Regions from separate parts of the Streptomyces sp. JN8 genome, predicted to be linked through region 1. Evidence: riboswitches for the same ligand, from Rfam matches in the RefSeq annotation. Region 1 holds a riboswitch; each other region holds the start of a gene.

Region 1 (9,927 bases):
CTCCAGCCTGCAGGCCCAGGTGCAGGACGTGCGCACCGCCCAGGAGCGCTCCCCGCAGGCCGCCCAGCTCGTCCAGGCCACCGGGGACCTGCCCCGCCGCAAGCTCAACGTGATGATCTTCGACCGGGTCGTCGACAAGGTCGCCGCCGACAACGGCGTGGGCGTCACCCGCGCCGAGCTCCAGCAGACCAGGACCGCGTTCGTCCGCGAGAGCGGCGGCGAGGACCGGCTGAAGGACGTGCTCCTCCAGGAGCAGGGCGTGGCGCCCGGCCAGATCGACGACGTCGTCCGCCGCAACGTCCTCATGAACAAGATCGCCGCCAAGCTGGGCGTCAAGGACACCCCCGAGGGGCAGCGGAAGCTGACGGAGGTCTTCTCCGCCGCCTCCAAGGACCTCGCCATCGACGTGAACCCGCGCTACGGCACCTGGGACGACGCCCAGGTCAGGCTCGGCGACACCACCGCGCCCTGGCTGCGGCAGATCAGCCAGGACCCGGGCGCCGTCCCGGCCGGTGCGTGAGGCGGAGTAAGTTCGAGGGGTGACAACTGAGAGCCCCGGCCGCATCGTCCTGCTCACCGCCAGCCACCGTGTGGCACCCGGACTGCTGTCCTGGCCCGCCTGGCAGGCGCTGCACGGCGCGGACCGGGTGCTCTGCCCCGACGAGCACCACCCCCAGCTGCCGTACCTGCGGGAGGCCGGGGTCGCCGTCGAGCACCTGCGGCCCACCGCCGAGGAGCTGGTCGCCGACTGCGCCGGCGGCCGCACGGTCCTGCTGCTGCCCTCCGGCGAGGGCGACCGGCCGCTCACCGACGGACTCGCCCGCCTCGCCGGCTCGGGCCGCCTCGCGATGCCCGACCTGGAACTGCTGCCCGGCTCGTACGACCTGCCCGGCGCCCGCCTCCTGGACGTCGTGCAGATCATGGACCGCATCCGGCGCACGTGCCCCTGGTCCTCCCGGCAGACGCACAAGGAGCTCGTCAAGTACGGCATCGAGGAGGCGTACGAGCTCGTCGAGGCGATCGAGGACGACGACCGGGACGCGCTGCGCGAGGAGCTCGGGGACGTCCTGCTGCAGGTCGTCTTCCACGCGCGGATCGCCGAGGAGGACCCGGAGGAGCCCTTCTCCGTGGACGACGTCGCCGGGGACCTCGCCGAGAAGCTGATCCACCGGCACCCGCACGTCTTCGGGGACGCGGAGGCCCGGACGCCGGAGGACGTCCGGGCCCACTGGCTGCGCACCAAGGCGATCGAGAAGCAGCGCGAGTCCGTGACGGACGGCGTGCCGCTGGGCCAGCCGGGGCTGGCACTCGCCGCGAAGCTCGGCGGCCGGGTGCGCTCGGCGGGCCTCGACGTGGCCCTCCCGGCGGAGCCGGGCGTCGGCTACGACCTGCTGGCCCTCGCGGTCCGCGCGGAGGCGGAGGGCGTGGACCCGGAGGCGGCCCTGCGCGCGGCGGCCCGCGCCTACCGGGACGCGATCCGGGCGGCGGAGGGCGTGGAGGCCTGACGCGGCCGCGGCGGCCCGCGCCGCCGGCCGGCGCTACCGCTCGCGCGGGACCCGTGCCCCCGGGTTGTGCCAGAGCGGGGGCGGCGGGCCCAGGAGGCGTTCCGCCGCGGTGTGGGGGCGGGCCGTGAAGCGGCCCACCGGCTGCAGGGTGTCGTGGTGGATGCGGTACGGGTCGGTGCCCAGTTCCTCCAGCACCTCCGCGACCTCGGTCAGGAAGCCCGGCGGGCCGGCGAGGTAGACGTCGTGCGCGGGCCAGTGGACGCAGGCCCGCAGCGCCTGGACGAGCCGTTCCGTCGCCTGGTCCCTGCGATGGCCGGGGGCCGAGGTGATGTAGGTGACGCTGAGGCCGCTGAGACGTTTCTTCAGTCGCTCCGCGTCCTCCCGGCCGTACAGGTACTCCTTCGCGCGCGCCACCATGAACAGCCGCCCCTGCAGGTCGGGCTCGGCCTCCGCCGCCTCCGCCAGCAGCGCCCTCACCGGCGCCCAGCCCGTGCCCGCGCATATATAGGTACGGAGTCCGCCCGGCTCCGTGCACGCGGTGAGGCCGCCGCCGGGCGCGCTCAGCCGCAGCGTCTCGCCCGGACGCGTCCCGGCGACGAGGGCCGTGCTCATCGCGCCGCCCGGGATCCGGCTCACATGGAGTTCGACCGTGCCGTCGGGGCGGGGGGCGTCCGCGAGGGAGTAGGTGCGCCAGACGCGCGGGACGCGCGGCGAGCCGACGCTGACGTACTGCCCCGGGAGGAAGGGGAGCGGCTGCCGGGGCCGCAGCGTGAGGATGGCCAGGTCCTCGCCGCGCCGCTCGTGCCGGACGACGTCCGCGTCCCACCAGGCGGGCTCGCCGGCCGCGGCCGCCTCCTCGGCCCCGGCCATCATGAGATCGGCGACGTGTCCGTACGCCTCGGCCCAGGCCTTCTCGGCCTCCCGGGTCCAGGCGGGTCCCGCCGCGTGCGCGAAGGCGGCGAGGAGGCTCGTCCCGACGGCGGCGTAGAGCCCGGGGTCGGCGAGGAACCTGCGGTGGTCGCGGCCCAGCTGCCCCAGGTAGCCGGGGAGACCGGGGGACTCCAGGTGGGTCACCACATGGGTGAGCGCGGCGAAGAGGCGGTCCCGCTGGGGCTGCATGTCCTCGGGGAACAGCTCGCGCATGGCGGGGTTGTTCCAGAAGAGATGCGAGTAGAAGAAGGTGACGGCGTGTTCGGCCCGTCTCTCGACCACCGCGAACGTGCTCCGGAGCATCTGAGGATCCACCGACAAGAATCTAGGGCACCACCCCCTTCTTGATCGCGGGATCCGGCAGACCGCGCCCCTCGTACCGCCGGACCGCGCTCCCCGTACCGCCGGACCGCGCCCTCCGGACGGCCCTGTACCGTCGGGGAGTGAGCACCACCCCCGGCACCCCGCCCGCCTCCTGCCCCGCGTCGGCCCCCGCGCCCGAGCTCTTCACCTGGGAGTTCGCGAGCGATCCGTACCCCGCGTACGCCTGGCTCCGCGAGCACGCGCCCGTGCACCGGACGACACTGCCCAGCGGGGTCGAGGCCTGGCTGGTGACGCGGTACGGGGACGCCCGGCAGGCCCTCGCCGACCAGCGGCTCTCCAAGAACCCCGCGCACCACGACGAGTCCCCGCACGCCAAGGGCAAGACGGGCATTCCGGGCGAGCGCAAGGCCGAGCTGATGACGCATCTGCTCAACATCGACCCGCCGGACCACACCCGTCTGCGGCGGCTGGTGTCCAAGGCCTTCACCCCGCGCCGGGTCGCCGAGTTCACCCCGCGCGTGCAGGAGCTGACCGACCGGCTCATCGACGGGTTCGTGGAGAAGGGCAGCGCGGACCTCATCCACGAGTTCGCCTTCCCGCTCCCCATCTACGCGATCTGCGACCTGCTCGGCGTGCCCGAGGAGGACCAGGACGACTTCCGCGACTGGGCCGGCATGATGATCCGGCACGGCGGCGGGCCGCGCGGCGGGGTCGCGCGGTCGGTGAAGAAGATGCGCGGCTACCTCGCCGAGCTGATCCACCGCAAGCGGGAAGGCCTGCGGCAAGAAGGGGCCGACGACCTCATCTCGGGACTCATCAAGGCCTCCGACCACGGCGAGCACCTCACCGAGAACGAGGCCGCCGCCATGGCCTTCATCCTGCTCTTCGCCGGTTTCGAGACGACCGTCAACCTCATCGGCAACGGCATGTACCAGCTTCTGCGCCACCCCGAGCAGCGCGAGCTGCTCCAGGCGTCGGTCGCGGCGGGGGAGACCGGGCTCCTGGAGACCGGGATCGAGGAACTGCTGCGGTACGACGGACCGGTGGAGATGGCCACCTGGCGGTACGCGACCGAGCCCCTGACCATCGGCGGGCAGGACATCCCGGCGGGCGACCCCGTCCTCGTCGTGCTCGCCGCCGCGGACCGGGACCCGGAGCGGTTCGACGGGCCGGACGTGCTCGACCTGGCGCGGCGCGACAACCAGCACCTCGGGTACGGGCACGGCATCCACTACTGCCTCGGCGCGCCGCTCGCCCGGCTGGAGGGACAGACCGCGCTCGCCACCCTGCTGACCCGGCTGCCGGACCTGCGACTTGCCGCGGATCCCGCGGAACTGCGCTGGCGCGGAGGGCTCATCATGCGCGGTTTGCGCACGCTTCCGGTCGAGTTCTCCCCTTCCGTGCGACTCACACAAAGTGAGAGTCCGTCAGAAATGTGATCTTCACGTGATCGCGGGTGCATCGACTTGTGATGAGCGTTCGAATACGGCTACCTTCCCCGTCAGCTCGGTTCGTCAACGTGGTTGAGTAATTCGGCCAGGTGTGACAACTCGGGCGCGCCCACACAGTCGTCACGCGAAAGGCGCTTCTATGCGTTCCGGGAACGGACGTCACCGTCGCCCCCGTCAGGCCCCCGCAATCGTCGTCGCCGCGGGCGTGACCGGCTCCGCCATGGCGCTGCCGCTGCTCGCCACCGGGTCCGCCTCCGCCGCCGACGCGGCCACCTGGGACCGGGTCGCCGAATGCGAGTCCGGCGGCCAGTGGAGCGCCAACTTCGGCAACGGCATGTACGGCGGGCTCCAGTTCACCCAGGACAGCTGGGAGCGCCACGGCGGCCTGTCGTACGCGCCCAGCCCCGACCTCGCCAGCCGCGCCCAGCAGATCGCGGTGGCCGAGAAGGCCCTCGCCAAGGGTTCGAACGAGTGGGCCACCTGCGCGCCGATCGCCGGCCTGAAGAACGACGGCGCGTCCCCGGGTGTGGACCCCGGCCCCACGAGCGTCCCCAAGGCCCCCACCGGACCGGTTCCCGAGTCCAACTGGAACGCCGGCCTGCCCGGGACCTCCGGAGAGGCCGCCGAGGCCGACAAGGGGGCCGAGGAGGCCGACAAGTCCGAGGCCGAGCAGAAGGCCCCGGGGACGGCGTCGCCCGACGCGTCCGCCACGCCCGTCACGCCGACCGCACCCGTCTCGCCGACCGCGCCGACGAGCCCGCCCGCGTCGACCGACCCGAGCGACCCGGCCGCGCCCACCGCCCCGGGCACGCCCGACGCGTCCGTGACGCCCGGCGCGCCCGGCTCCACCGCACCCGGTGCGCCGGCGGACGACCCGTCGTCGGCGACCCCCGGCACCGGCAAGCACCGGGGCGACGCCGCACCGGAGGAAACCGGCAACCCGGACAGTTCTACCGAATCAGGTAGACATGCCTCTCCGGATAACGAGCTGGACGAAAAGCCGCTGAAGGCGTCGCCTGCTGACGCTTCGAAGGAAACGGACGCAACGGACAGTCAGGGCAAGTCGGACTCCTACCTCGTGCAGCCGGGTGACAACCTCTCCGACATTGCACAGGAGAACGAACTCCCCGGAGGCTGGACCGCCCTCTATGACGCCAACCGGCGGACCGTGGGCCTCGATCCGGACCTCATCCTCCCTGGTCAGGCGCTTGACCTGACGAACGGTTCGACCGCGTCGGCGGAGTAGTTCGGGCGCGTATGTCCGGTTCTGGGCAAGTGAGACATGGGTCTCTTCACCCCAACTGGCGTGTCGCGCCCGCAAACTTTGCTCCCGTCACCTCTCACCTGCGCAAACACGACCCACCGGAAGGCAAGCAGGGGCGATTTCTCCCCTATGAGGGTCTTTGAACTTCCGGTGGGTCTGTGTCTACGGTCGTCACCGCTCGCCACCGCGGGCCCCGTCGACCGAAACGCCGAATCCTGCCGTCGGCCGACGGGCATCGTCGCGCAAGCGCCGAAGGCAGGAGTGGGGGACCCAAGGTAAGTGCCGGTCCCGGCCGTTGAGACAGACGGCCGAAGACCGGCTTGGGGTGAAGCCGCGTGCTAGGACACGCGGCCGGGCACCTTCCGGCCCGAACCCGACAGCTCACCTCACAGGCGTCGGTGAGGAGAATCCCCATGCTGTTTTCCGCCAAGGGCAAACACCGCCGTCCCTCCAAGGCCACCCAGGTCGCCGCGCTCGTCGGCGTCACCGGTGTCGCCGTGGCCGCCCCGCTGATGACCGCGGGCACCGCCTCGGCCGCCACGGCCTCGGAGTGGGACCGCGTCGCCGCCTGCGAGTCCGGCGGCAACTGGTCCATCAACACCGGCAACGGCTACTACGGCGGTCTGCAGTTCTCGGCCTCCACCTGGGCCGCGTACGGCGGCACCGCCTACGCCTCGACCGCCGACCAGGCGTCGAAGTCGCAGCAGATCGCCGTCGCCGAGAAGGTCCTCGCGGGCCAGGGCAAGGGCGCCTGGCCGTCCTGCGGCGTGGGCCTCTCGGGCGCCTCCTACGAGGGCGGCGCCACCGAGAGCGCGCCGCAGCAGAGCACCCAGCAGCCGCAGCAGGAGCGGAAGGCCGAGCAGCCGACCACCCGCAGCGAGAAGCGCCAGGCCCCGAAGAAGGCCGCGCAGCAGGCCGCTCCGCAGGCCGACGCGAAGAAGACCGTCACCACCCCGACCGGCAAGAAGGTCAAGAAGGGCGACGGCGAGTACAAGGTCGCCACCGGCGACACCCTCAGCAAGATCGCCCAGGCGCACGGCGTCAAGGGCGGCTGGGCCGAGCTGTTCAAGCTCAACAAGGACGTCGTCGAGGACGCCGACCTCATCTACCCGGGCCAGCAGCTTCACCTGAAGTGAGCCCGGCGGTCCGCGTGAGTCCGGCGGCTCACGCGGACCCTCCGACCCTCCCGCGGTGACCACCCCGGCCCGACGCGCCCATCCCCCGTGCGCGCCGGGCCGGGGTTCCCCCGTTTCGGGCCCGCGCCCGGAGGAGACCGGAGAAGACCGGAGAAGACCGGAGAAGACCGGAGAAGACCGGAGAAGACCGGAGAAGCGGGGAGGGGCCGGCGCGACGACCGGCCCGCCGCGGCGGTTACCCGCCGGTAGGTCTGGGGCTCTTCGTCCCGACATGCCTGCCCTTGGGTCCTTTTTCGTCCCAGGGGGCGGGCGCCCGGCTGGCCGGAGCCCGCGAGCCGGTTAGGCTCTTGTCGCAAGGCCAAGCGACCCTGCACCGACCTTGCGTCACATCCAGCGTCACATCCCAAAAAGGAGATGCTCGTGCCGTCCATCGACGTCGTCGTAGCCCGGGAAATCCTGGACTCCCGAGGCAACCCCACGGTCGAGGTCGAGGTCGGCCTCGACGACGGCAGCACCGGCCGTGCTGCTGTCCCGTCCGGTGCCTCCACCGGTGCGTTCGAGGCCATCGAGCTTCGCGACGGTGACCCGAACCGCTACCTCGGCAAGGGTGTCGAGAAGGCCGTCCTCGCCGTCATCGAGCAGATCGGCCCGGAGCTCGTCGGCTACGACGCCACCGAGCAGCGCCTGATCGACCAGGCCATGTTCGACCTGGACGCCACCGAGAACAAGGGCTCCCTCGGCGCCAACGCCATCCTCGGCGTCTCCCTCGCCGTCGCGCACGCCGCCTCCGAGGCCTCGGACCTCCCGCTCTTCCGCTACCTCGGCGGCCCGAACGCGCACCTGCTGCCCGTTCCGATGATGAACATCCTCAACGGTGGGTCGCACGCCGACTCCAACGTGGACATCCAGGAGTTCATGATCGCCCCGATCGGCGCGGAGTCCTTCTCCGAGGCCCTCCGCTGGGGTGCGGAGATCTACCACACCCTCAAGGCCGTGCTGAAGCGCAAGGGCCTCTCCACCGGCCTCGGCGACGAGGGCGGCTTCGCGCCGAACCTCGAGTCGAACCGCGCCGCCCTCGACCTCATCGTCGAGGCCATCAAGGAGGCCGGCTACACCCCGGGCTCCGACGTCGCGCTCGCGCTCGACGTGGCCGCGTCCGAGTTCTACAAGGACGGCGCGTACGAGTTCGAGGGCAAGTCCCGCTCGGCCGCCGAGATGACCGAGTACTACGAGGAGCTCGTCTCCGCGTACCCGATGGTCTCCATCGAGGACCCGCTGTACGAGGACGACTGGGCCGGCTGGAAGGTCCTCACCGACAAGCTGGGCACCAAGGTCCAGATCGTCGGCGACGACCTCTTCGTCACCAACCCGGAGCGCCTGGCCCGCGGCATCGAGGAGGGCACCGCGAACGCCCTCCTGGTCAAGGTCAACCAGATCGGCTCGCTGACCGAGACCCTCGACGCCGTCGAGCTCGCCCAGCGCAACGGCTTCAAGTGCATGATGTCCCACCGCTCCGGCGAGACCGAGGACGTCACCATCGCCGACCTCGCGGTCGCCGTGAACTGCGGTCAGATCAAGACCGGCGCCCCGGCCCGCTCGGACCGTGTCGCCAAGTACAACCAGCTGCTGCGCATCGAGGAGATCCTCGACGACGCCGCGGTCTACGCCGGCCGCAGCGCCTTCCCGCGCTTCAAGGGCTGACGGCAGGCGTCACCCCCGGCAGTTCCGTACGTCCCCGCACTCGGTCCCGTACCGTGTGCGGGGACGTCCGCGTGAACAGGGGAGGCGACACGACATGGCCGCGAAGGACCGGGACCGGTTCTCCACCGCGACCCGGATCAGACTGCTCGGCGAGCAGACCGCCGCCCGTGTCTACCGCTCCCAGACCCGACGCCAGGCCCGCCGCTCCCGGCTCACCGGCCGGGCCGCCTTCCTCGCCCTGGTCGTCTGCTCGCTGGTCGTGGCGCTCGCCTACCCGATGCGGAGCTACGTCTCCCAGCAGGGCGAGATCGCGGAGCAGCAGCGCCGGGCCGCCGACGCCGCCCGGCGGGTCGAGGAGCTCCGGGACGAGAAGGCGCGCCTCCAGGACCCCGCCTACGTCCGGCGCCTCGCCCGCGAGCACCTCCACTACGTGCTGCCCGGCGAGACCGGGTTCACCGTGAACGACCCCGACGCCGAGCAACGGCCCCGCGGGGACCAGGGCGCGGCGGACCGCCCCTGGTACGACAACCTCTGGGACGGCGTCGACCACGCCGACCGCCCCTGACGCGGCCTACCGGTCGCCCCGACATACGAGCAAGGCAGACATGGAAACGCCCCCTCCGCAGACCGAACGCACCGAGCCCACCGGGCAGGACATCGCCGCCTTCGAGCTCCAGCTCGGCCGGCCGCCCCGCGGCCTGCGCGCCATCGCGCACCGCTGCCCGTGCGGGAACCCGGACGTCGTCGAGACCGCGCCCCGGCTCCCCGACGGCACGCCGTTCCCGACCACGTACTACCTGACCTGCCCCCGGGCGGCCTCGGCCATCGGCACCCTGGAGGCCAACGGGGTCATGAAGGAGATGCAGGCCCGGCTCGCCACCGACCCGGAGCTGGCCGCCGCCTACCGGGCCGCGCACGAGGACTACATCGCGCGCCGCGACGCCATCGAGGTCCTGGAGGGGTTCCCGAGCGCCGGCGGCATGCCGGACCGGGTGAAGTGCCTGCACGTCCTCGTCGGCCACTCGCTGGCCGCCGGACCCGGCGTCAACCCCTTCGGCGACGAGGCGCTCGCGATGCTGCCGGAGTGGTGGGCGAAGGGCGCCTGCGTCACGCCGTGCGCGGACGGGGACGAGAAGAAGGAGGGGGCGGAGTGACCCGGGTCGCCGGAATCGACTGCGGCACGAACTCCATCCGCCTCCTGGTCGCCGACGTCCACCCGGAGACCGGGGAGCTGGTCGAGCTCGACCGCCGGATGACGATCGTCCGGCTCGGGCAGGGCGTCGACAAGACCGGCCGGCTCGCCCCCGAGGCCCTGGAGCGGACCTTCGCCGCCTGCCGCGCGTACGCCGAGGTCATCAAGGACCTCGGCGCCGAGAAGCTGCGTTTCGTCGCCACCTCCGCCTCCCGCGACGCCGAGAACCGCGCGGACTTCGTGAACGGGGTCGTGGAGATCCTGGGCGTCGAGCCCGAGGTCATCACGGGCGACCAGGAGGCCGCGTTCTCCTTCACCGGCGCCACCGGCGAGCTGCACGGCGACGACCGCCGGCTGGTCGTGGACATCGGCGGCGGCTCGACCGAGTTCGTGGTCGGCAACCGGCACGTCGAGGCCGCCCGCT
Region 2 (9,927 bases), 1.0 Mb from region 1:
GCAGGCCCGGAGGAACCGGGTCGCCGAGCTGCTCGCCGACCTCGACGGAGCCTGGTGGCCCGACCAGTACGGGAACCCCGACAACCCCGGCGCGTACGCGGGGCTCGCCGCCGAACTGTCCGCGCAGCTCGACCGGATCGACGTCCTGGTCTGCGCGGTCGGCACCGGCGGCCACTCGGCCGGGATCTCCCGGGCCCTGCGCGCCACCGGCAGTCCCGCGCTCGAACTCGTCGGCGTGGACTCCGTCGGCTCCACCGTCTTCGGCCTGCCCGCCGGGGAGCGGCTGATGCGCGGCCTCGGCTCCTCCATCCACCCGGCGAACGTGGACCACGGGGCCTTCGACGAGATCCACTGGGTGGGGCCCGCCGAGGCGGTGCGGGCGGCCCGCCGGCTGGCCGCGCGCCAGTTCGCCACCGGCGGCTGGAGCGTCGGCGCGGTCGCGCTGGTCGCCGGATGGCTGGCCCGCACCCGGCCGCGCGGGACGCGGATCGCGGCGGTCTTCCCCGACGGGCCGCAGCGCTACTTCGACACCGTCTTCAACGACGAGTTCTGCGCGGCGCACGGGCTCCTCGACGGCCCCGTCCGCCAGGACCCGGCCGGGTACGTCTCCGCCGACGCGGTCAGCGGCTGGACCCGCAGGGTCATGGACCGGACGGCGGCGGCGCGATGACCACGACGGCGGCGCCCGCCCGGGGCGGGTTCTGGAAGCAGAGCCGCACCTTCGAGCCGGCCGTGCGGCTCCTCTTCCTGAACCAGCTCACCATCAACCTCGGCTTCTACATGCTCATGCCGTACCTGGCCGCGCACCTCGCGGACGGGCTCGGCATGGCGGCCTGGGCGGTCGGACTCGTCCTCGGCGCCCGGAACCTCTCCCAGCAGGGCATGTTCCTGGTCGGCGGGGCGCTCGCCGACCGGCTCGGCTTCAAGCCGCTCATCGTGGCGGGCTGCGCGCTGCGGACGGTCGGCTTCGGGGCGCTGGCGTTCGCGCAGTCGCTCCCGGCGCTGCTCGCCGCCTCGCTCGCGACCGGGCTCGCGGGGGCGCTGTTCAACCCCGCGGTCCGGGCCTGCCTGGCCGCGGAGGCCGGGGAGGAGCGCCGGGTCGAGGCCTTCGCGCTGTTCAACGTCCACTACCAGGCGGGCATCCTGCTCGGGCCGCTCCTGGGCGTGGCCCTGACCGGGGTGTCGTTCCGGCTGACGTGCGCGGTGGCGGCGGTGCTGTTCGCCGGGCTGACCCTGGTCCAGCTCCGCTTCATGCCCGCGCGGGGCGAGCGGCGGGAGCCGGCCGGGGAAGGGCGCGGCCAGTTCCGGACGGTCCTCTCCCACCGCACGTTCTGGCTCTTCTCGCTCGCGATGACCGGCTCGTACGTGCTGTCCTTCCAGGTCTACCTGGCGCTGCCGCTCGCCGCCGGCGGCACGGGCCCCACGACGGCGCTCTTCGTCGTCTCCGCCCTGGTGGCGCTCGCCGGGCAGCTGCGGATCACCGCCTGGTGCGCGCGGCGGCTGACCCGGGAGCGGTGCCTGGTGCTCGGGCTGGCCCTGATGGGCGGCGCCTTCCTCCTCCCGGCCGTCCTCGGCCGGGGCCTGGTGGCGCTGCTGCTGTGCGCGGCGGTCCTGGCCGTGGCGAACGCGGTGCTCTACCCGTACGAGATGGACACCGTCGTCGCCCTGTCCCGGGGGCGCTGGGTGGCCACCCACTACGGGCTCTACAACACGGTGTGCGGGGTCGGGATCACCCTCGGGAACCTGGGGACGGGCGTGTTGCTCGACGTGACCGGGTGGTCGGCCGTGCCGTGGCTGGTGCTCTGCGCGGTGGGGCTGGGGTGCGCGGCCGCGCTGGCCCTCCTGGCGAGGGGCGGACGGCTGGCCGGACCGGCGGACTGAACCGGGCGCCGCGCCCTCGGGCCGTACGCCAGTCGGCCCCGCGGGAGTCGCCGCCCCCGCCGGGGGCGGCGACCCTGGGAGGGCGCGGTACGGGCCGCGGCCGGGGACGGACCGGGCAGGAGAGCACAGGTGGGGCGACCCCCAGGAGTGACCGGCGGGCGGCGGGACGACGCGGGCCGCGGGCCGTACGGGGGTGCCCGGCGGTTCCTCCGGGCGCTGCCGCCGCTGATGATCGTCGGCGGTGTCTTCTTCGACGTCCTGACGCCCGCCCGGTACAGCGCGGCGCCGATGTTCTCCGCCGCCCCGCTGATCGCGGCCCCGTTCTTCTCCACCCTGACGACGCTGCTCACCGGGATCGCCGCCGTGCTGGCCTCGGTCGGGCTGCACGTCTACAACGGGACCGCGGGCGAGATCTCGTCGTTCACCGAGTTCCTGACCGTGTTCACGGTCTCCGCGCTGGCCCTGCTGATCAACCGGGTGGTCCGCCGCAGCGGCGAGCGGCTCGCCTCGGCGCGGGTCATCGCGGAGGCCGCGCAGAAGGCGGTGCTGCCGACGCCGGCCGAGCGGATCGGCGGGCTGCAGTGCGCGGCGCGGTACGAGGCGGCGCAGGCGGACGCGTTCATCGGCGGCGACCTGTTCGCCGTCCAGGACACGCCCTACGGGGTGCGGCTCGTGACCGGCGACGTCCGCGGCAAGGGCATGGACGCGGTCGAGGCCGTCGCCGTCGTCATCGGGGCGTTCCGGGAGGCGGCCGAGCAGGAGCGGACGCTGGAGGGCGTGGCGCGGCGGCTCGAACGCGCCCTCGCCCGGGAGGGCACCCGCCGGCACGGTCTCGACGCCTTCGAGGGGTTCACCACGGCCGTCCTCGCCGAGATCCCGCGCGGGGACGGCGGCGGTACCTTCGACGGTTTCGTACGGGTCGTCAACCGCGGGCACCCGCCTCCGCTGATGCTGCACGCCGACGGGCACCTCGACATGCTGGAGCCGGGCGAGGCGGCGCTGCCGCTCGGCATGGGCGATCTGGCGTCGTGGCCGGACCGGGCCGAGGCGCGGCCGTACCCGCCGGGCGCGACGCTGCTCTTCTACACCGACGGCCTCTCGGAGGCGCGGAACGCCGAGGGGGTCTTCTACGACCCGGCCGAGCGGCTGGCGGGGCGGATCTTCCCGGGGCCCGAGGAGCTGCTGGACGCGCTCGTGGACGACGTGCGGCTGCACACCGGGGGCGGGTCGACGGACGACATGGCGCTGCTCGCCGTGAGCCGTCCGGCGACGGGTCAGCCGGAGCGGCGCCGGACGATGCCGGTGGTGCCGCCGGGCGGGCGCTGACCGCCCGGTGGGGACCTGTCACCGGCCGTAGTCGAGGGGTGTCGCTGCGATAACAATTGACACAACGTCAGATCGCGGAGGTTTGGGCCTTCCTCGCTGAACGGGGGTCAACTCGGACGATTCCCTCCCAATTCAATGAATGATCAAGAGGAACGGCTTGGAATCGGGAGCCCGTGTCTATTAACGTTCGATAACGCAGCGCGGTCGTCCCAGCCGTCGCAAGAGACGGCACCGTGCGCACGCGCCGAATCCTGAAAAGGAACCGGGGAACCACCACTTGGGGTGAATCGGGCCTTCGCACCTGTGCGACGTGCCCGTAGGAGACCTTCCTGCTCCGAACCCGTCAGCTAACCCGGTAGGCGAGAAGGAAGGAAAGGAGCGCGCCTTCGTGGCGTCCAACACTCCCGCACCCGAAGCCCCCTTCGACGCCTTCGGTGGTGGTGCGGGTCCCGCCGCCCCGGACACCGAGTGGAACCCCACCGAGGGATCCCTCCGCTCCGGCGGTCGCCACCGGGTCGTCAAGCAGCGCTCCAACTTCGCGCGTTCCTCCACCGTCCTCGGCGTCGGCGTGATCGCGGCCGTCGGTGCCGGCGGCCTCGCCACCGCGCAGGAGAAGCCCCCGGTCGCCATATCGCTCCCGGACCTCCCCGACCTCCACCTGCCGGACGCCCACGACCTCCCCGGCGTCGGCGACCTCCTCCCCGAGCAGGCCACCGAGACGGTCAGCGCGGACCGCGCCAACCCGAACCCGCTCACCGTCGCCTCGTACGCCACCGCCGAGGACCAGGGCACGCAGGCTCCGCGGATGCAGCAGGCCGGCCTGGTCACCCAGGGCGGCTCGGCCGCCCAGGCCGCGCCCGGCGCCGGCGACGCGGGCGAGGCCCTGCGCGCCCGCATCCTCCAGCAGGCCGAACAGCAGCAGGCCTCCGCCGACGCCGCCGACAAGGCCGCCGCGGAGAAGGCGGCGGCGGAGAAGGCCGCCGCCGAGGCGAAGGCCAAGGCCGACGCCGCGGAGAAGGCGGAAGCCGAGGCCAAGGCGAAGGCCGAGGCGGAGGCCAAGGCCAAGGCGGAAGCGGAGGCCAGGGCGAAGGCAGAGGCCGCGGCCGAGGCCGAGCGCCTCGCCAAGCTGGCCGCGAGCTACTCGCTGCCGCTCTCCTCCTACAGCCTCAGCGCCACCTACATGCAGTCCGGTTCGATGTGGTCCTCCGGCTACCACACCGGCCTCGACTTCGCCGCCCCCACCGGCACCCCCCTCAAGGCGGTCCACGGCGGCACGATCAAGTCGGCCGGCTGGTCCGGCTCGTACGGCTACCGGGTCGTCCTGGAGCTCTCCGACGGCACCGAGATCTGGTACGCCCACATGTCCTCGATGACGGTCTCCGCCGGTCAGACGGTGGGCACCGGCGAGACGATCGGCCGCGTCGGCGCCACCGGCAACGTCACCGGCGCCCACCTCCACATGGAGGTCCACACGCCCGGCGGCTCTGGCCTCGACCCGGCGGAGTGGCTGCGCTCCAAGGGCCTCAGCCTCTGACCCGGCGGCCCGCCCCCGCGGGATGACGGAATAGGCCCGGCGGCGCGGACGGTTGTCCCCACCATGACGACCCTCCGCCCGCTGGGCAGCTCCGACCTGCACGTCTTCCCGCTCGCCCTGGGCGGCAACGTCTTCGGCTGGACCGCCGACGAGGACCAGTCCTTCGCGGTCCTCGACGCCTACACCGCCGCCGGCGGCAACTTCGTCGACTCCGCCGACGTCTACTCGGCCTGGGCCGAGGGCAACCGCGGAGGCGAGTCCGAGACCGTCATCGGCCGCTGGCTCGCCGACCGAGGCAACCGCGCCGACGTCGTCGTCGCCACCAAGGTCGGCGCCCACCCCCACTTCAAGGGACTCTCCGCGCCCACCGTCAAGGCGGCCGCGGAGGCGTCGCTGCGGCGCCTCGGCACCGACTACATCGACCTGTACTACACGCACTTCGACGACGAGTCCGTCCCCGTCGAGGAGATCGTCACCGCCCTCGACCAGCTGGTGAAGGCCGGCACCGTGCGGGCCGTCGCCGCCTCCAACATCTCCCCGGAGCGGCTGCGCGCCTCCCTGGACTTCGCCGAGTCCGAGGGCCTCACCCGCTACGTGGCCCTCCAGCCGCACTACAACCTGGTCTCCCGCGACACCTACGAGGGCCCGCTCCTGGAGACCGTCGAGCGGGCCGGGCTCTCCGCCGTCCCGTACTACGGCCTCGCCGCCGGCTTCCTCACCGGCAAGTACCGCCCCGGCACCACCGTCGACAGCGCCCGGGCGGCCGGCGCCGGCGGGCACCTCGACACCGAGCGGGGCCGGGCCGTGCTCTCCGCGCTCGACACGGTCGCCGAGGCGCACGGCGCCGAACTCGCCACCGTCGCCCTCGCCTGGCTCGCCTCCCGCCCGACCGTCGCGTCGCCGATCGCCTCGGCCCGCACCGTCGAGCAGGTCCCGGCGCTGGTCGCGGCGGCGGAGCTCACCCTCACGACCGAGGAACTGGCCCTCCTGACCGAGGCCTCGGGCGTCTGACCGCACCGGGAGCGGGCGCACCACCGCCGAACCGGCCCGGCCCGCTCCCGTCCCGCCGCCGCCCGGGGGAGCCGGTCAGCTGCGGTACGGGTTGAAGCCGTCGTAGTCCAGGTACTGCGGCGGCGCCCACACCTGGCCCGTCGCCCGGGCCGCGTACGTGAGGGCGGGGGAGGCCACCGCCCGGCGCTGCCACAGGTGGTGCAGCAGCTCCTGCTCCCGGGCCGGGAAGTCGGGCCCGGCCGTGCCGCGCCGGGCCCGGTCCCGCAGGAACGCCAGGGTCGTCGCGAAGGACTCGTACTCGCCGACGGCGCGCGCGGCCGGCTGCCCGTACGTCCGGGCGGCGAAGGAGCGGGCCAGCTGGCGGGCGCGCATCGAGGACAGCGCGAGCGGCTCGGCGGGGGACAGCCAGCCCGCCGCCGCGTACGCCGGGAGCACGCCGGATATCGTGCGCAGCTCGCGCTGCCGGCTCCAGACCGCGAGCCAGGTCAGCAGCCCGAAGGCCGGGACCATGAGCGCCCCGTACACCGCGTAGAAGGCCAGCGGGCCGCCGAAGGTGGCCGAGCCGTTCCAGGCGGCGTGCAGGCCCATCGCGAGCAGCAGTCCGGCGAGCGGCAGCAGCACCCGGCGGGGGCGCTTGCCGCGGGGGGCGAGGGCGGCGAAGCCGAAGCCGATGCCGGTGAGCACGGTGAAGAGGGGATGCGCGAACGGCGACATGACGACCCGGACGAAGAAGGTGGCGGCGGTCACCGAGCCGATGCCGGTGGAGCCGAACTCCTGGTCCTCGCCGAAGGCGTTCCCCAGGTAGAGGATGTTCTCGGTGAAGGCGAAGCCGGTGGCCGTGAAACCGGCGATCACGACGCCGTCGACCAGTCCGCCGAAGTGCCTCCGCCGGAAGAGGAACAGCAGCAGGATCGCGGCGGCCTTCGCGGTCTCCTCCACGACGGGCGCGACGACGGTCGCGCCGAGGGTGTCCGCCGAGGTGGGATCGGCGGTGGCGGTCGCTATCCAGCGGACCGCGAAGGAGTTCGCCAGGATCGCGACCAGCGCGGCGGCGAAGGCGCCCCAGGCGAACGCGAAGAGCAGGTTCTTCCAGGGTCCCGGTTCGACCCGGTCGAGCCAGCGGAACGCCGCCATCAGCAGCGGTACGGGGAGCACGGCGAGGCCCAGGCCGACGAGGAAGCCCTCGGTGCCGGTCTGTTCGCGGACCAGCCCGAGGATGAACAGGGCGCAGATCGCGAGCACCGTGACGAGGGCGACGGCCCGGACCACCCGGCTGCGCCAGAAGTCCCGGCGGGGCCGGTAGCGCCACTGGGACCGGTCGGCGGCGGCCGGGAAGGCCGGCTCCTCGGTGTCCCGGTGGGGGACGGGAGCGGCGCCGGCGTCGGTGGGGGCGGTGAAGGACACGTGAGCGACCCTAACGACCTTCACCGACAGCCGGGAAAGGGTTAAGCGCCGAGTGGTGCGTTCCCGGCCGCCCGCCCGGCCGCCCCGGAGCGCGGGACGGCGCTCCCGCGGGTCCGTGGGCCGCCGCTACGGGCACGGCACCTGCGTCACGGCAGCCGCGTCACGGACCCCGCGGCACGGCCCCTGCGGGTCACGGCACCTGCGTCACGTCCGCCGCGTCACTCCCCGCGGGTCACTTCCTGCGGAAGAGGAGGTCGTTCACCACGTGGCCCTTGTCGAGCCCCTGCCCCTCGAAGCGGGTGAGCGGCCGGAAGTCGGGCCGGGGTGCGAAGCCGCCGTCCGCCCGGGTGTTCTCGAAGTCGGGGTGCGCCGAGAGCACCTCCAGCATCTGCTCGGCGTACGACTCCCAGTCGGTGGCGCAGTGCAGCACGCCGCCGGGCTTGAGCCGGGTCGCCAGGAGGCTCAGGAACTCGGGCTGGATGAGCCGCCGCTTGTGGTGGCGGGCCTTGGGCCAGGGGTCGGGGAAGTACACGCGGCAGCCGTCGAGGGAGTCCGCGGCGAGCATCTCGCGGAGCAGGATGATCGCGTCGCCGTTGGCGACCCGCACGTTGTCCAGGCCGTTCCGGTCGGCGAGGCCGAGGAGGTTGCCCTGGCCGGGGGTGTGGACGTCGACGGCGAGGATCCCGGTGCCCGGGTCGGCGGCGGCCATCTGGGCGGTCGCCTCGCCCATGCCGAAGCCGATCTCCAGGACGACCGGCAGCCCGCCGAACATCTCGCCGAGGTCCAGGACCTCCTTGCCGTCGATGTCGAGACCCCAGTCGGGCCACCGCTTCAGCAGGGCCTCCGCCTGGCCGGCGGTGACCCGGCTGCGCCGCGGCTGGAAGCTGCGGATGCGCCGCTCGTGGTGCGACCCGGCGGGATCGGGCAGGGGGCCCTCGCCGGCCGCGAACCGCTGACTGCCGCGCTGCGTGACGGGCCGTACGGACTCGGCGGGGGCGTCGGCGGGACGCGCGATGTTCTCTGGCTGCTCAGACACAATGCGCCAATCCTAAGGCGCCGGTCCCCGGCCGGCGGGCCCGCCGGGTCCGTCCGGGGCGGGCCCCGTGGACCCGCGCGGGACGGCCGGTGTCCCGCGCGCGGCCCCTACAGCAGGGCCAGTGCGCGCTTCGCGACCTCGCGGCCGATCGGCAGCGACGCCGTCGCCGCGGGCGAGGGAGCGTTCAGCACGTGGACCGTCCGCGCCGCCTCCCGGATCAGGAAGTCGTCGACCAGCGTCCCGTCCCGCAGCACCGCCTGCGCCCGCACCCCGGCGTCCGCCGGTCGCAGGTCCGCCTCCGAGACCACCGGCAGCAGCCGCCGCACCGCCTCGGTGAAGGCCCGCTTCGAGACCGACCGCCGCAGCTCCCCCGCCCCGTACCGCCAGTGCGCGCGGGCGATGGCCCAGGAGCCGGGCCACGCGAGCGTGCCGGCCAGCTCGCGCGGGCGGACGACCGACCAGTCGTACCCCTCGCGGGCGAGCGCCGGGACCGCGTTCGGCCCGATGTGGACGCCGCCGTCGATCCCCCGCGTCAGGTGCACCCCGAGGAACGGGAAGGCGGGGTCCGGCACCGGGTAGACCAGGCCCCGCACGAGCGAGGGGTCCCGGAGCTCGTAGTACTCGCCGCGGAAGGGCACGATCCGCATGCCCGGGTCGTCGCCCGCGAGCAGCGCGATCCGGTCGCAGTGCAGCCCGGCGCAGTTGACCAGGACCCGGGCCCGCACCACCCGGCCGTCCGCCGTCCGCACGGCGACCCCCCAGGGCCGCCGGTCGATGACGGTGACCTCCGCCCCGTACAGGATCCGGGCCCCCGAGGACTCGGCGAGCCGCCGGGACACCGCCCCGTAGTCGCAGATGCCGGTCGTGCCGACGTGGATCGCGGCGAGGCCCCGGACCCGGGGCTCGTACTCGCTGATCTGGGCCGGGCCGAGCTCGCGCACCGGGATGCCGTTCTCCCTGCCGCGCTGCACGAGCGCGTGCAGCCGGGGCAGCTCCTCGCGCGCGGTCGCGACGACGAGCTTGCCCGTCACCTCGTGCGGAATGTCCCACTCCGCGCAGAACTTGACCATCTCGGCCGCGCCCTCGACCGCGAACCGGGCCTTGAGCGACCCCGGCCGGTAGTAGATCCCGCTGTGGATCACCCCGCTGTTGCGCCCGGTCTGGTGGCTCGCGAGCGCGTGCTCCTTCTCCAGCACCGTGACCCTGGTGCCGGGAGCGGCGCGCGTCAGGGCGTACGCCGTCGACAGACCGACGATCCCACCGCCGATCACCAGCACGTCGCAGTCAAACACCAGCGCCACCTCCCACCCCCGATAGTGCACTGGCCCACTGACAATCCCGTGAAACCTCGCACGGCGGCACGAGACGCAGGTCACGCCCCGCGCCCCGGGGACGGCGGGCCGCGGACCCGCCCCCCACGCGGATGCGGCGAGCGACGGTCCCGCCCCCCACGCGGGTGCGGCGAGCGACGGTCCCGCCCCTCACGCGGGTGCGACGAGCAGCGGCCTGGCGCGTTCCCGCAGTTCCATCACCCGGGGCTCGTCCCCGTACGGTTCGAGCCGGTGCAGCAGATCCCGCACGTACTCGGTCGTCCGCGCCGACGAGATCCGCCCCGCCACCTCCACCGCGCGCGTGCCCGCCGCGCAGGCCGCGTCGAGATTGCCCGACTCCAGCTCGGCGACGGCGGAGACCACGAGCCGCAGGCCGTGCGAGCGGACGAACTCCTCCGTCGGCC
Region 3 (9,927 bases), 4.6 Mb from region 1:
CGGCCTGATCGGCGCGACACCCCCTGGAGCCCGCGGAACCGGACCCGGTGGGCCCGGGAAGGCCGGGACCGGACCGGGCGGGACCGTTCGTTCGGGCCCGCCCGGCCGGCCCGGGCCGCCTCCGCGGCCGCGTCAGCCCCACTCCGACCAGGACGACCGCCATCCCCGCGACCACCCGCGCGGTCAGCGGTTCGCCGAGCACCAGCGCGCCCAGGCCCACCGACACGACCGGCAGCAGATAGCCGACCGTGGCGGCCGCGGTCGGGCCCTCCTCCGCGATCATCCGGTAGTTCAGATGGAACGTGAGGCCGGTGGCGAGGACCCCGAGGGCGGCGACCGCCAGCAGCCCTTCCCCGGTCACCGCCCCCGCTCCCCCGGTGGCGAGCGCGGGCGTGCTCAGGCCGGTCGCCGCCAGGAGTTGGGCGGCCGAGAGCGCCAGCGGCGCGGTGCCGCGGCCGGCGAGGCGCCGGGCCATGTAGGCGAAGGCCACCGCGTAGCTCGCGGAGGCGCCGAGGAGGGCGAGGGCGCCCCAGCTCGTCAGGCCCGAGCCGTGGCTCCAGGGCGCGAAGATCACCAGCACGCCGGCGAAGCCGAGACCGAGGCCGGCCGCGCGGCCGGCGCGCAAGGGGCGTTCGGTGCCCAGCGCCAGGCCGATGAGCAGGGACCAGAGCGGGGTCGTCGCGTTGAGCACGCCCGCCACTCCGCTGTCCACGGTCTGCTCCCCGACCGAGAAGAGCAGGAACGGCAGCGCGTTGCAGAAGAAGGCGGCCACGCCGAGCCGGCCCCAGGTCGCCCGGTCCCTCGGCAGCCGCTGCCCCGCCGCGCACGCGAGCACGAGGAGCACCGCGGCGCCGAGCGCGCAGCGGACGAGGGTGATCCACCCCGGGGTGAGGCCCTCGTTGAGGGAGATCTTGATCCAGAGGAAGCCCGAGCCCCAGAGCAGGGCCAGCACGCCCATGCGTGTCGCCGACGTCATGACGCCACGGTCCCGCGCACCCATCCGGCAGGACAAGCGATGAATCATGGAGTGAGCGTTAAGCTGTGCTACATGCTGGATGTGAGACGCCTGCAGGTGCTCCGGGCCGTCGTGACCAGCGGCTCGGTGACCGCCGCCGCCGCGAACCTCGGCTACACGCCCTCCGCCGTGAGCCAGCAGATCGGCGTCCTGGAGAAGGAGGCGGGCATCGCCCTGCTCGAACGGTTCGGCCGGGGGGTGCGGCCCACCGCCGCCGGGCGGCTGCTCACGGAGCACGCGGCCGTCATCGGCCGCCAGGTCGCGGAGGCCGAGACGGCGCTCGCGGATCTGCGGGCGGGCCGCACCGGGCAGGTCTCGGTGCGCTACTTCGCCACGGCGGGGGCGGACCTCGTGGCCCCCGCCCTGGCACGGTTCCGGGTCGAGCACCCGGGCGTACGCGTCGACCTGAGGATCGCCGACGGCGCGCCGCCCGACGGGGAGGCGGACCTGACGCTCGTCGTACGCCCCCGCGGCGCCCGGCCGGACTCGGAGGGCGACGGCCTCCGGCTGGTCCATCTGCTCGACGATCCCTATCGCGCCGTGCTGCCCAAGGGGCACGCGCTGGCCGAGCGCCGGGCCGCCGTCGACCTGGCCGAGCTCGCCGGCGAGCCGTGGGTGGGGAGCGAGCGCCCCGGCCCCTGCCTGGACGTGGTCCTGGACGCCTGCGCGGCGGCCGGGTTCACCCCCGACATCGCGGTGGAGTGCGAGGAGTACGCCACCGCGCAGGGGTTCGTCGCGGCCGGTCTCGGGGTCGGTCTGGTCCCCCTGACGGGGCTGGGCAGCCGCCATCCGCACGTGGTCGTCCGCAAGGTCCGCGGGCCCGAACCGGTGCGGTCGATCCACGCGGCGGTGCGGAAGTCCTCGCTGTCCCTTCCCGCCGTCCGCGGCCTCCTCGCGGCGCTCCAGGGCGTCTGACCCGCCGCGACGGGGACGTCCGCCGGCTCAGGCGGGTGACAGGACCGTGAGGAGGTGGGCCACCTCCCGTGCCACGGCGGCGCGCGCCGGGGTCAGGTAGTGGCGGGGGTCCACGGCCTCGGGGTGCTCGGCCAGATGGGTGCGTACGGCGCCGGTGAACGCCTTGTTGAGGTGGGTGGAGACGTTCACCTTGGTCATGCCCGCGGCGACGGCGGCGGTGAGGTCCGTGTCCGAGACGCCCGAGGAGCCGTGCAGCACGAGCGGCGTGTCGACGGCGGCGCGCAGACGCGCGATGAGGTCGAAGTCCAGGACCGCGTCCCGGGTCAGCATCTGGTGGGAACTGCCGACCGCGACGGCGAGGGCGTCGACCCCGGTGGCCGCGACGAAGGCCCGGGCCTCGTCCGGGTCGGTCCGGACGCCGGGGGTGTGGGCGCCGCCCTTGCCGCCGACCTCGCCGAGTTCCGCCTCGACCCAGACGCCGTGCTGGTGGCAGTGCTCGACGACCTCACGGGTCGCGGCCACGTTCTCCGCGTAGGGGAGCTTCGAGGCGTCGAACATGACGGAGCCCAGGCCGAGTCCGACGGCCTCGCGGACGAGGTCGGGGTTCTCGGCGTGGTCGAGGTGGACGGCGACGGGGGTCTTCGCCGCGCGGGCGACGGCGAGCGAGGCCAGGGCGACCGGCTCCAGGGCCCCGTGGTAGCGGACGGTGTTCTCGCTGATCTGGAGCACGACGGGGCGGTCGGTGCTCTCGGCGCCGGCCACGATGGCCTGGGCGTGTTCGATCTGGAGGACGTTGAACGCCCCCACACCGGTGCCCGCCGCGCGGGCGCGGCGGACGATCTCATCGGTCGGCGTCAACGGCATGGTGGTCCTTCTCCGGTGGGGTGAACGGTTGCGGGGACGGCGGGCGGCGCCGGGACGGCGGGCGGCGCCGGCGTGACGGCCGAGGGCCGCGTCGCGGGTTGGCGGGGTCAGGCCTGGGCGTCGGCGAGGACGACCGACCGGGTGAGGTTGCGCGGGGTGTCGGGGTTGAGGCCCTGGGCCTCGGCGACCGCCACCGCAAGCCGCTGGGCGCGGATCAGGTCGGCGAGCGGGTCGAGGTCGCTCTCGGCGAGGGTGCCGCCGACCTTGCGCACCTCGTCCGCGAGTCCGGCGGGCAGGGCGCCGAAGCCCCAGGTGACGCGCCCGGGCCCGGTGATGCTGATGGGGCCGTGGCGGTACTCCATCGCCGGGTACGCCTCCGTCCACGCGCCCGCGGCCTCGCGCATCTTCAGTCCGGCCTCCAGGGCGAGGCCGTAGGTCCAGCCCATGCCGAGGAAGGTGAACTGCTCGGCCGCGCGGACGTCCTCGCCGAGCGGGGAGACCAGGGCCAGTTCGGCGTCCCGCGCCGCCTCCTCGACGGTGGCCACCCCGTCCGGCAGGGCGCCCTCGGCTTCGAGGTGCGCACGGAAGAGGGCCAGCGCCGTGGTCGCGAAACGGGTCTGGACCACCGACTCCTCGTCGGCGAAGTCCAGCACGGCGACCTCGTCGGCGAGGTCCATGACCGGGGTCGTGGGGTCGGCCGTGACCGCACCCGTGGGGATCGCGCCGCGCAGCCGGGAGAGGACGGCGAGGACCTCGCTGGTGGTGCCGGAGCGGGTGATGGCCACGACCCGGTCGTAACCGCGGCCGTAGGGGAACTCCGAGGCGGCGAAGGCGTCGGTCTCCCCGTGGCCGCCGGACTCGCGCAGTTCGGCATAGGCCAGGGCCATGAACCAGGAGGTGCCGCACCCGATCACCGCCACGCGCTCGCCCCGCCGGGGCAGCGCGGAGGTGTGCTGGGGCAGCGTGCGGGCGGCCTGACGCCAGGTCGCCGGCTGGGAGGCGATCTCCACGGCGGTCCGAGTGGTGCTCATGCCGGTCTCCTTGCAAGAAGAGTGCACTCATATGATGGAAGTTGCTTGAAGTCGATGTCATTCAAGCAGAAACATGCATGGACTTTCCAGGTCCCGCGCCTGTCGGCGGATAGAATCGGACGCGCGCACGAGCCCGAGGGAGGGACCCATGTCCAAGCACGAGCGGTGGAACACGCTCCTTGAACTGCTCGCCGCCTCGGGGAAGCTGGAGGTCGAGGAGGCCGCGACCGCGCTCGACGTCTCCGCCGCCACCATCCGGCGGGACCTCGACGAGCTCGCCGAGCAGCAGCTGTTGATACGGACGCGGGGCGGGGCGGTCGCGCACGGCGTCTCGTACGAGCTGCCGCTGCGCTACAAGTCGACGCGGCACGCGGCGGAGAAGCGGCGGATCGCGGAGGCGGCCGCCGATCTGATCGCCCCCGGCGAGGTCGTGGGACTCAACGGCGGCACCACCACGACCGAGGTGGCGCGCGCCCTCGCCCTGCGGTTCGCGAGCGGCCGGGCGGACACCGCGGGGACGGCGGGCCCCGCGCCCTCCGGGCCCGCGCTGACGGTGGTCACCAACGCGCTCAACATCGCGGGCGAGCTCGCGGTGCGCCCGCAGATCAAGATCGTCACCACCGGCGGGGTCGCACGCCCCCAGACCTACGAACTCGTGGGCCCCCTGACGGTCGGCGTGCTCAACGAGGTCGTGCTCGACGTGGTCGTGCTGGGAGTCGACGGGGTCGACCCCGGCCTGGGCGTGATGGCGCACCAGGAGGACGAGGCGAGCATCAGCCGGCTCTTCGCCGAGCGGGCGAGCCGGGTCGTCGTGGTGACCGACTCCTCGAAGATGGGACGCCGGGCCTTCGCGCGGATCTGCGGTCTGGACCGGATCGACCTCCTCGTGACGGACACGGGCATCGACGCGGAGGCGGTCGCCGAGCTCACCGAGGCCGGGGTGAAGGTCCTCACCGTCTGAGTCGCCGGACTCCATTGGTACGCGGTCGAACCAATTCCGCGAGCGCCGGAGCATTGATCCCTGACGCCCCCGCTTGTTAACCCAGCAATTACCGCACGGATGTATACCTTTGGATCCGGCTCCCCCATCATGTCTTCGACGTGCCGCCGGGGCACGCCGCGACAGGAGAGGCGGAGCATGATTCCCATCAGCCGCAGGGGGTTCGTCGGAATCGGCGCGGGGCTCGTGGCCGGGGCGGCACTGCCGACGGCCCGCGCCTCCGCCGCCGCGCGCTCGGCGACCGGCACGCTCACCGACGTCCGGCACGTGGTGATCCTGATGCAGGAGAACCGCAGCTTCGACCACTACTTCGGGACCCTCCGCGGCGTACGCGGCTTCGGCGACCGCGCCGCGGGGAACATCCCCGGCGGCTGGGGCATGTTCAACCAGCCCAACTGGGGCGGCCGCCAGTACCCCTGGAAGCTCAGCGACACCCCGCCCGCCGGAGGCGTGGACGGCGAGACCCTGGCCCAGTGCAACGGCGACCTGCCGCACAGCTGGACCTCGCAGCACGCCGCCTGGAACAAGGGCCGCCTCGACAACTGGGTCACCGGCGTGGGCAACACCCGGTCGCTCGGGCACCTGGACCGCGAGGACATCCCGTTCCACCACGCGCTCGCCGACCAGTACACCGTCTGCGACGCGTACTTCTGTTCGGCACTGAGCGCCACCGGACCCAACCGCACGTTCCTGTGGAGCGGGAGGATCGACGCCTCCAGCAAGGACGGCGGCGACGAGTCGGGCCTGACCTGGGAGACGTACGCCGAGGCGCTCCAGCGGGCCGGAGTGAGCTGGAAGGTCTACCAGAACGCCCAGGACAACTACGGGGACAACGGTCTCGCCTACTTCAAGAGGTTCACCGACGCGCGCCCCGGGGATCCGCTGTACGACCGCGGCATGGGCTCGGTCCCCCGGGTGACCGGCTCGACCCCGGACGACATCGCCGCCGCGATCCGCGCGGACGTCGTCGCGGGCACCCTGCCCCAGGTGTCCTGGGTGGTCGCGAACGAGGCGTTCTCCGAGCATCCCTACGCGCCCCCCGGGGACGGCGCCCACTTCGTCGACCTCGTCTACCGGGCGCTCACCGCCGACGCCGAGGTGTTCGACTCGACCGTGCTGTTCCTCAACTACGACGAGAACGACGGCTTCTTCGACCACGTGCCCCCGCCCGTCGCCCCGCCGGGCACCCCGGGCGAGTACCTGGACGGCGTGCCGATCGGCCTGGGCTTCCGCGTCCCCATGATTGTCATGTCCCCGTGGACCCGGGGCGGCTGGGTGAGCTCCGAGGTCTTCGACCACACGTCGGTCCTTCGCTTCATGGAGAGCTGGACGGCGGCCCTCGGCACTCCGGCCGCCTGCCCGAACATCAGCGCCTGGCGGCGGAAGGTGACGGGTGACCTCACCGGCGTCTTCGATTTCGCCCGCCCCGTGTACGGCGTGCCGGCCGGACTCCCCTCCACGGCGAAGGTGATCGGCCAGGCGACCTGCGCCCCGCTGCCGAACCCGGCCCCGCAGAACAACGCCCAGCCGGCCCAGGAGCCGGGCGTCCGGCCCGCCCGCGCACTGCCGTACCAGGTGAACGGCAACCTCGACCGCTTCGAGTTCGGGGCCGCCGGCAAGATCCTGGCCTGGTTCTCGATGACGAACCAGGGCGCCGAGGCCAAGCGGGCGGCGCACTTCTCCATCCATCCCCACCAGCACCGCGACACGGCCGCCTGGCAGTACACCGTCGACGCGGGCGGAACGGCGACCGACTACTTCAACATCGGCCTGGGGTCGGGTTCCGGCAAGTACGACATCTCGATGATGGGCCCCAACCGCTTCCTGCGCCGGTTCGTCGGGGACGCCTCCAAGGCGGGCAAGGCGGTCGAGGTGGCCGCCCGGTTCGCGACCGAGGCGGGCACCGGGCGGACGGCCCTGTGGTTCCGGATGACCAACGCCTCGGCCGGGCCGGTGACGTTCACGATCCGTTCGAACGCCTACCGCACCGACGGCCCCTGGACCTACACCGTCCCCGCGGGCTCCTCGCGCGAGGACCACTTCAACGCCGTCGCCTACAACGACGGCTGGTACGACTTCACGATACTGGCCGACATCGACGGAACCTGGTCGCGCCGGTACACCGGCCACATCGAGACCGGGGCCCCGAGCGTCACCGGCTGAGCACGCCGCACGGCGGAGGGGCGGCACCCCTCCGCCGTGCGCGGCCCTCCCCGCGGACGGCCCCTCAGCGGCCCGCCTCCGCGGCACGGCGGATCGTGGCGTCGAGCAGGTCCACGGCGTCGGCCGCCGTGCGGCCCGGGGCCCGGTTCCACGGCCCGATCAGGTCGTGCCACCCCCGGGCACGGAGCTCCGTCATGATCCAGGCGGCGGCCTCGTTCATCGTCGTCGCGCTGCCGTGGCCGAGACGGTGCGCGGCGAGGAGCGCACCGCAGACGCAGCGGGCCCCGCGGGCGTCGCGCAGCTTGTACGGGGCGTTCTGCCAGCCCCACTCGGTCAGCACCAGGCGCGCGTAGCCGAGGTGGACCGAGGGGCGCAGCTCGGGCCGGCCGACGCGACGCCAGACGTGCAGCCGGTCGGGCAGGACGGCGGCGAGCCGGCCGGGCAGCCGGCGCTCGGCGGGAGGGGGCGGCGGCAGGGCGTCGAGCGCGTCGGCGACGAGCCGCTCCACCGGAACGGAGAGGAGGGTGCGCCACTCCTCCTCGGCGGGCGCGGGCGGCGTCCGGTCGGTCCAGTCGGCGACGACGCGCTGCCAGGTGGCGCTGTCGAAGAGGGCGGCGGCCTCGCGGTCGAGGGCGTCCGGGTCGAGGCCTTCGGGGGCGAGGCCTTCGGGGTGCAGCAGGGGGGCGGAGGGCGACATCCGGGCGGCTCCTCGGTCGGGGTCTTCACCTTTCATGAAGAATGTCGGTTTCACGACGTATGCCCTTGAGTGCCCCCGCGGCCGACCCTGCCTTTCCAACCCGTTGCGCCACCAATGGAATTAACCAGAACATTCGGACATAGGGCACCTGGTGACGCGACTCACTCCGCCGGGAACGCGCCGGTGATCGACATTCCCGCAGGCCTTACCGGGCAAGGAAGTTCGATCCGCCGACGTCAGGGGCGATCATGAATTCCGGTAATTCGGTGATCCTTTCACCGACTTCCGGACTCAGATCCTCTTGTTCTCCGTCGCACAGGTGGCCTACGGTCACCTCCATTCGAGCGGATCGCCGAATCCTGCCACTGCTCGAAATACCTCCCTTTCACCCGACGGCAGGAGCGGGGGACCCACGAATACGCCGGCCCGGATTCCGGAACGGCTCGGGGTGAAGCCGCGTGCGCGCGGCCGGACATCTCCAGTCCGAACCCGACAGCTCACCCCGAAGGCGCCGGAGAGGAATCCCGTCATGCCTGCTCACGGTAAGCACCGCCGTCCCCGCCGCCCCGTCTCCCGTGGACTCGCGCTGGTCGGCACGGGTGGCGCCGCCCTCGCCCTCCCGCTGATCGCCCCGGCCGTGGCCGGCGCCGCGCCCGTCTCCGGAGCCCCGCAGATCGCGCCGAAGGCCATCACCGCCCCGGTCGCCGCCAAGGCCGCACCGAAGGTGCCCGCCGCCAAGGCCGCAGCGCGCACCTACACGGTCGTCAGCGGTGACTCGCTTTCCCTCATCGCGCAGAAGAAGGGAATTCAGGGCGGCTGGAAGGGCCTTTACCAGGCGAACAAGAGCGCCGTGGGTGACAATCCGTCACTCATTCACCCGGGCCTTGAACTGACGCTTCATCGGAGTTCGGCCAAGGCCGCCCCGGCAGAGGCGAAGAAGACCGCTTCGGCCGAACGGGCGAGCCGCTCCGAGCGCCGCAGCGCCGCCCCGGCCGCCGCCGGCACCGGCGCCTCGGCCGCCGCCCCCGCCGCGGCGTCCGCCCCGGTCCAGGCGGCGCCCGTCGCCGCCACCCAGTACGCGGACAACCTCGACGGCTGGATCCGCGAGTCGCTGGACATCATGGCCCAGCGCGGCATCCCCGGCTCCTACGAGGGGATCCACCGCAACATCATGCGCGAGTCCTCCGGCAACCCCCAGGCCATCAACCTCTGGGACTCCAACGCCGTGGCCGGCACCCCCTCCAAGGGCCTGCTCCAGGTGATCGAGCCGACCTTCCTCGCCTACCACGTGCCCGGCACCTCGACGGACCTGTTCGACCCGGTCGCCAACATCACCGCCGCCTGCAACTACGCGGCCGACCGCTACGGCTCCATCGACAACGTCAACGGCGCCTACTGAGCACGGAAGTGCCCGGTGAACCAGGAGGTGGCGAGCTCCGCCACCTCCTCCAGGGCGCCGGGCTCCTCGAAGAGGTGCGTGGCGCCCTCCACGACCTCCAGCCGGCTCTCGCAGCGGAGCAGCGACTCCGCCCGCCGGTTGAGGTCGAGGACCAGCGCGTCCCGCCCTCCGACGACAAGGAGCGTCGGGGCCTTCACCCGCGCCAGGTGGTCGGCCGCGAGGTCCGGCCGACCACCGCGTGACACGACGGCGGCCACCGGGGAGTCGGGGTCGCCCGCCGCCCAGAGCGCGGCCGCCGCTCCCGTACTGGCCCCGAAGCAGCCCAGCGGAAGGCCCGCGCTCTCCGGCCGCCCCGCGAGCCACTCCGTGGCCCGGGCCAGCCTCCCGGCGAGCAGCGGGGTGTCGAAGACGTGCGCCCGGTCCCCCGCCTCCCCCTCGGTGAGGAGGTCGAACAGCAGGGTGCCGAGGCCCGCCCGGTTGAGAGCGGCCGCCACCGCCCGGTTCCGGGGGCTGTGCCGGCTGCTCCCGCTCCCGTGGGCGAACAGGACGACGCCCAGGGCGTCCTCGGGCACCGCGAGCCGCCCCGCCAGCGTGACGCGGTCGTCCACGGGGATCCGAACGTCCCCGTCCCGGACGACCGGCCCGTGCGCGGCCCGGATCCGGTCCAGACAGGCCACGACCTCCGCGTCCGGGGTCTGGCTGAAGTCCCCGTAGAACTGTCCGATCGCCGAGAACGCCTCGGGCGCGTGCACGCTCACCGTCTCGTCGGCCTCGCCCCCGAGTCTCGCCTTCCACCCGCGGGGCGCCACCGGCACCGCCAGGACGATCCGCCCCGCGCCCCGG

The links. Region 1 has a riboswitch for cyclic di-AMP ahead of ACY0MR_RS22115 (transglycosylase family protein). Riboswitches for the same ligand answer to the same signal wherever they lie in the genome.
Region 2: another riboswitch for cyclic di-AMP. It lies ahead of ACY0MR_RS17430 (M23 family metallopeptidase); the one in region 1 lies ahead of ACY0MR_RS22115 (transglycosylase family protein).
Region 3: another riboswitch for cyclic di-AMP. It lies ahead of ACY0MR_RS02120 (LysM peptidoglycan-binding domain-containing protein); the one in region 1 lies ahead of ACY0MR_RS22115 (transglycosylase family protein).

Annotation. Positions count from the first base shown of each region.
Region 1 covers NZ_CM147852.1:4,999,979-5,009,905, forward strand. The annotation lists gene ACY0MR_RS22090 (SurA N-terminal domain-containing protein) at 1-520, shown strand, start outside; gene ACY0MR_RS22095 (nucleoside triphosphate pyrophosphohydrolase) at 540-1,505, shown strand; gene ACY0MR_RS22100 (globin domain-containing protein) at 1,539-2,738, opposite strand; gene ACY0MR_RS22105 (cytochrome P450 family protein) at 2,879-4,198, shown strand; gene ACY0MR_RS22110 (transglycosylase family protein) at 4,416-5,456, shown strand; cyclic di-AMP (ydaO/yuaA leader) riboswitch at 5,712-5,884, shown strand; gene ACY0MR_RS22115 (transglycosylase family protein) at 5,888-6,610, shown strand; gene eno (phosphopyruvate hydratase) at 7,025-8,311, shown strand; gene ACY0MR_RS22125 (FtsB family cell division protein) at 8,406-8,876, shown strand; gene ACY0MR_RS22130 (DUF501 domain-containing protein) at 8,917-9,465, shown strand; gene ACY0MR_RS22135 (Ppx/GppA phosphatase family protein) at 9,462-9,927, shown strand, end outside.
Region 2 covers NZ_CM147852.1:3,982,117-3,992,043, reverse strand. The annotation lists gene ACY0MR_RS17445 (PLP-dependent cysteine synthase family protein) at 1-670, shown strand, start outside; gene ACY0MR_RS17440 (MFS transporter) at 667-1,881, shown strand; gene ACY0MR_RS17435 (PP2C family protein-serine/threonine phosphatase) at 2,011-3,207, shown strand; cyclic di-AMP (ydaO/yuaA leader) riboswitch at 3,440-3,584, shown strand; gene ACY0MR_RS17430 (M23 family metallopeptidase) at 3,596-4,741, shown strand; gene ACY0MR_RS17425 (aldo/keto reductase) at 4,805-5,752, shown strand; gene ACY0MR_RS17420 (PrsW family intramembrane metalloprotease) at 5,828-7,156, opposite strand; gene trmB (tRNA (guanosine(46)-N7)-methyltransferase TrmB) at 7,389-8,192, opposite strand; gene lhgO (L-2-hydroxyglutarate oxidase) at 8,300-9,484, opposite strand; gene ACY0MR_RS17405 (MFS transporter) at 9,674-9,927, opposite strand, start outside.
Region 3 covers NZ_CM147852.1:432,194-442,120, forward strand. The annotation lists gene ACY0MR_RS02085 (DMT family transporter) at 1-976, opposite strand, end outside; gene ACY0MR_RS02090 (LysR family transcriptional regulator) at 1,049-1,930, shown strand; gene ACY0MR_RS02095 (class II fructose-bisphosphate aldolase) at 1,958-2,794, opposite strand; gene ACY0MR_RS02100 (SIS domain-containing protein) at 2,902-3,825, opposite strand; gene ACY0MR_RS02105 (DeoR/GlpR family DNA-binding transcription regulator) at 3,974-4,786, shown strand; gene ACY0MR_RS02110 (phosphocholine-specific phospholipase C) at 4,964-6,988, shown strand; gene ACY0MR_RS02115 (DUF6197 family protein) at 7,053-7,685, opposite strand; cyclic di-AMP (ydaO/yuaA leader) riboswitch at 8,026-8,209, shown strand; gene ACY0MR_RS02120 (LysM peptidoglycan-binding domain-containing protein) at 8,215-9,084, shown strand; gene ACY0MR_RS02125 (alpha/beta family hydrolase) at 9,078-9,927, opposite strand, start outside.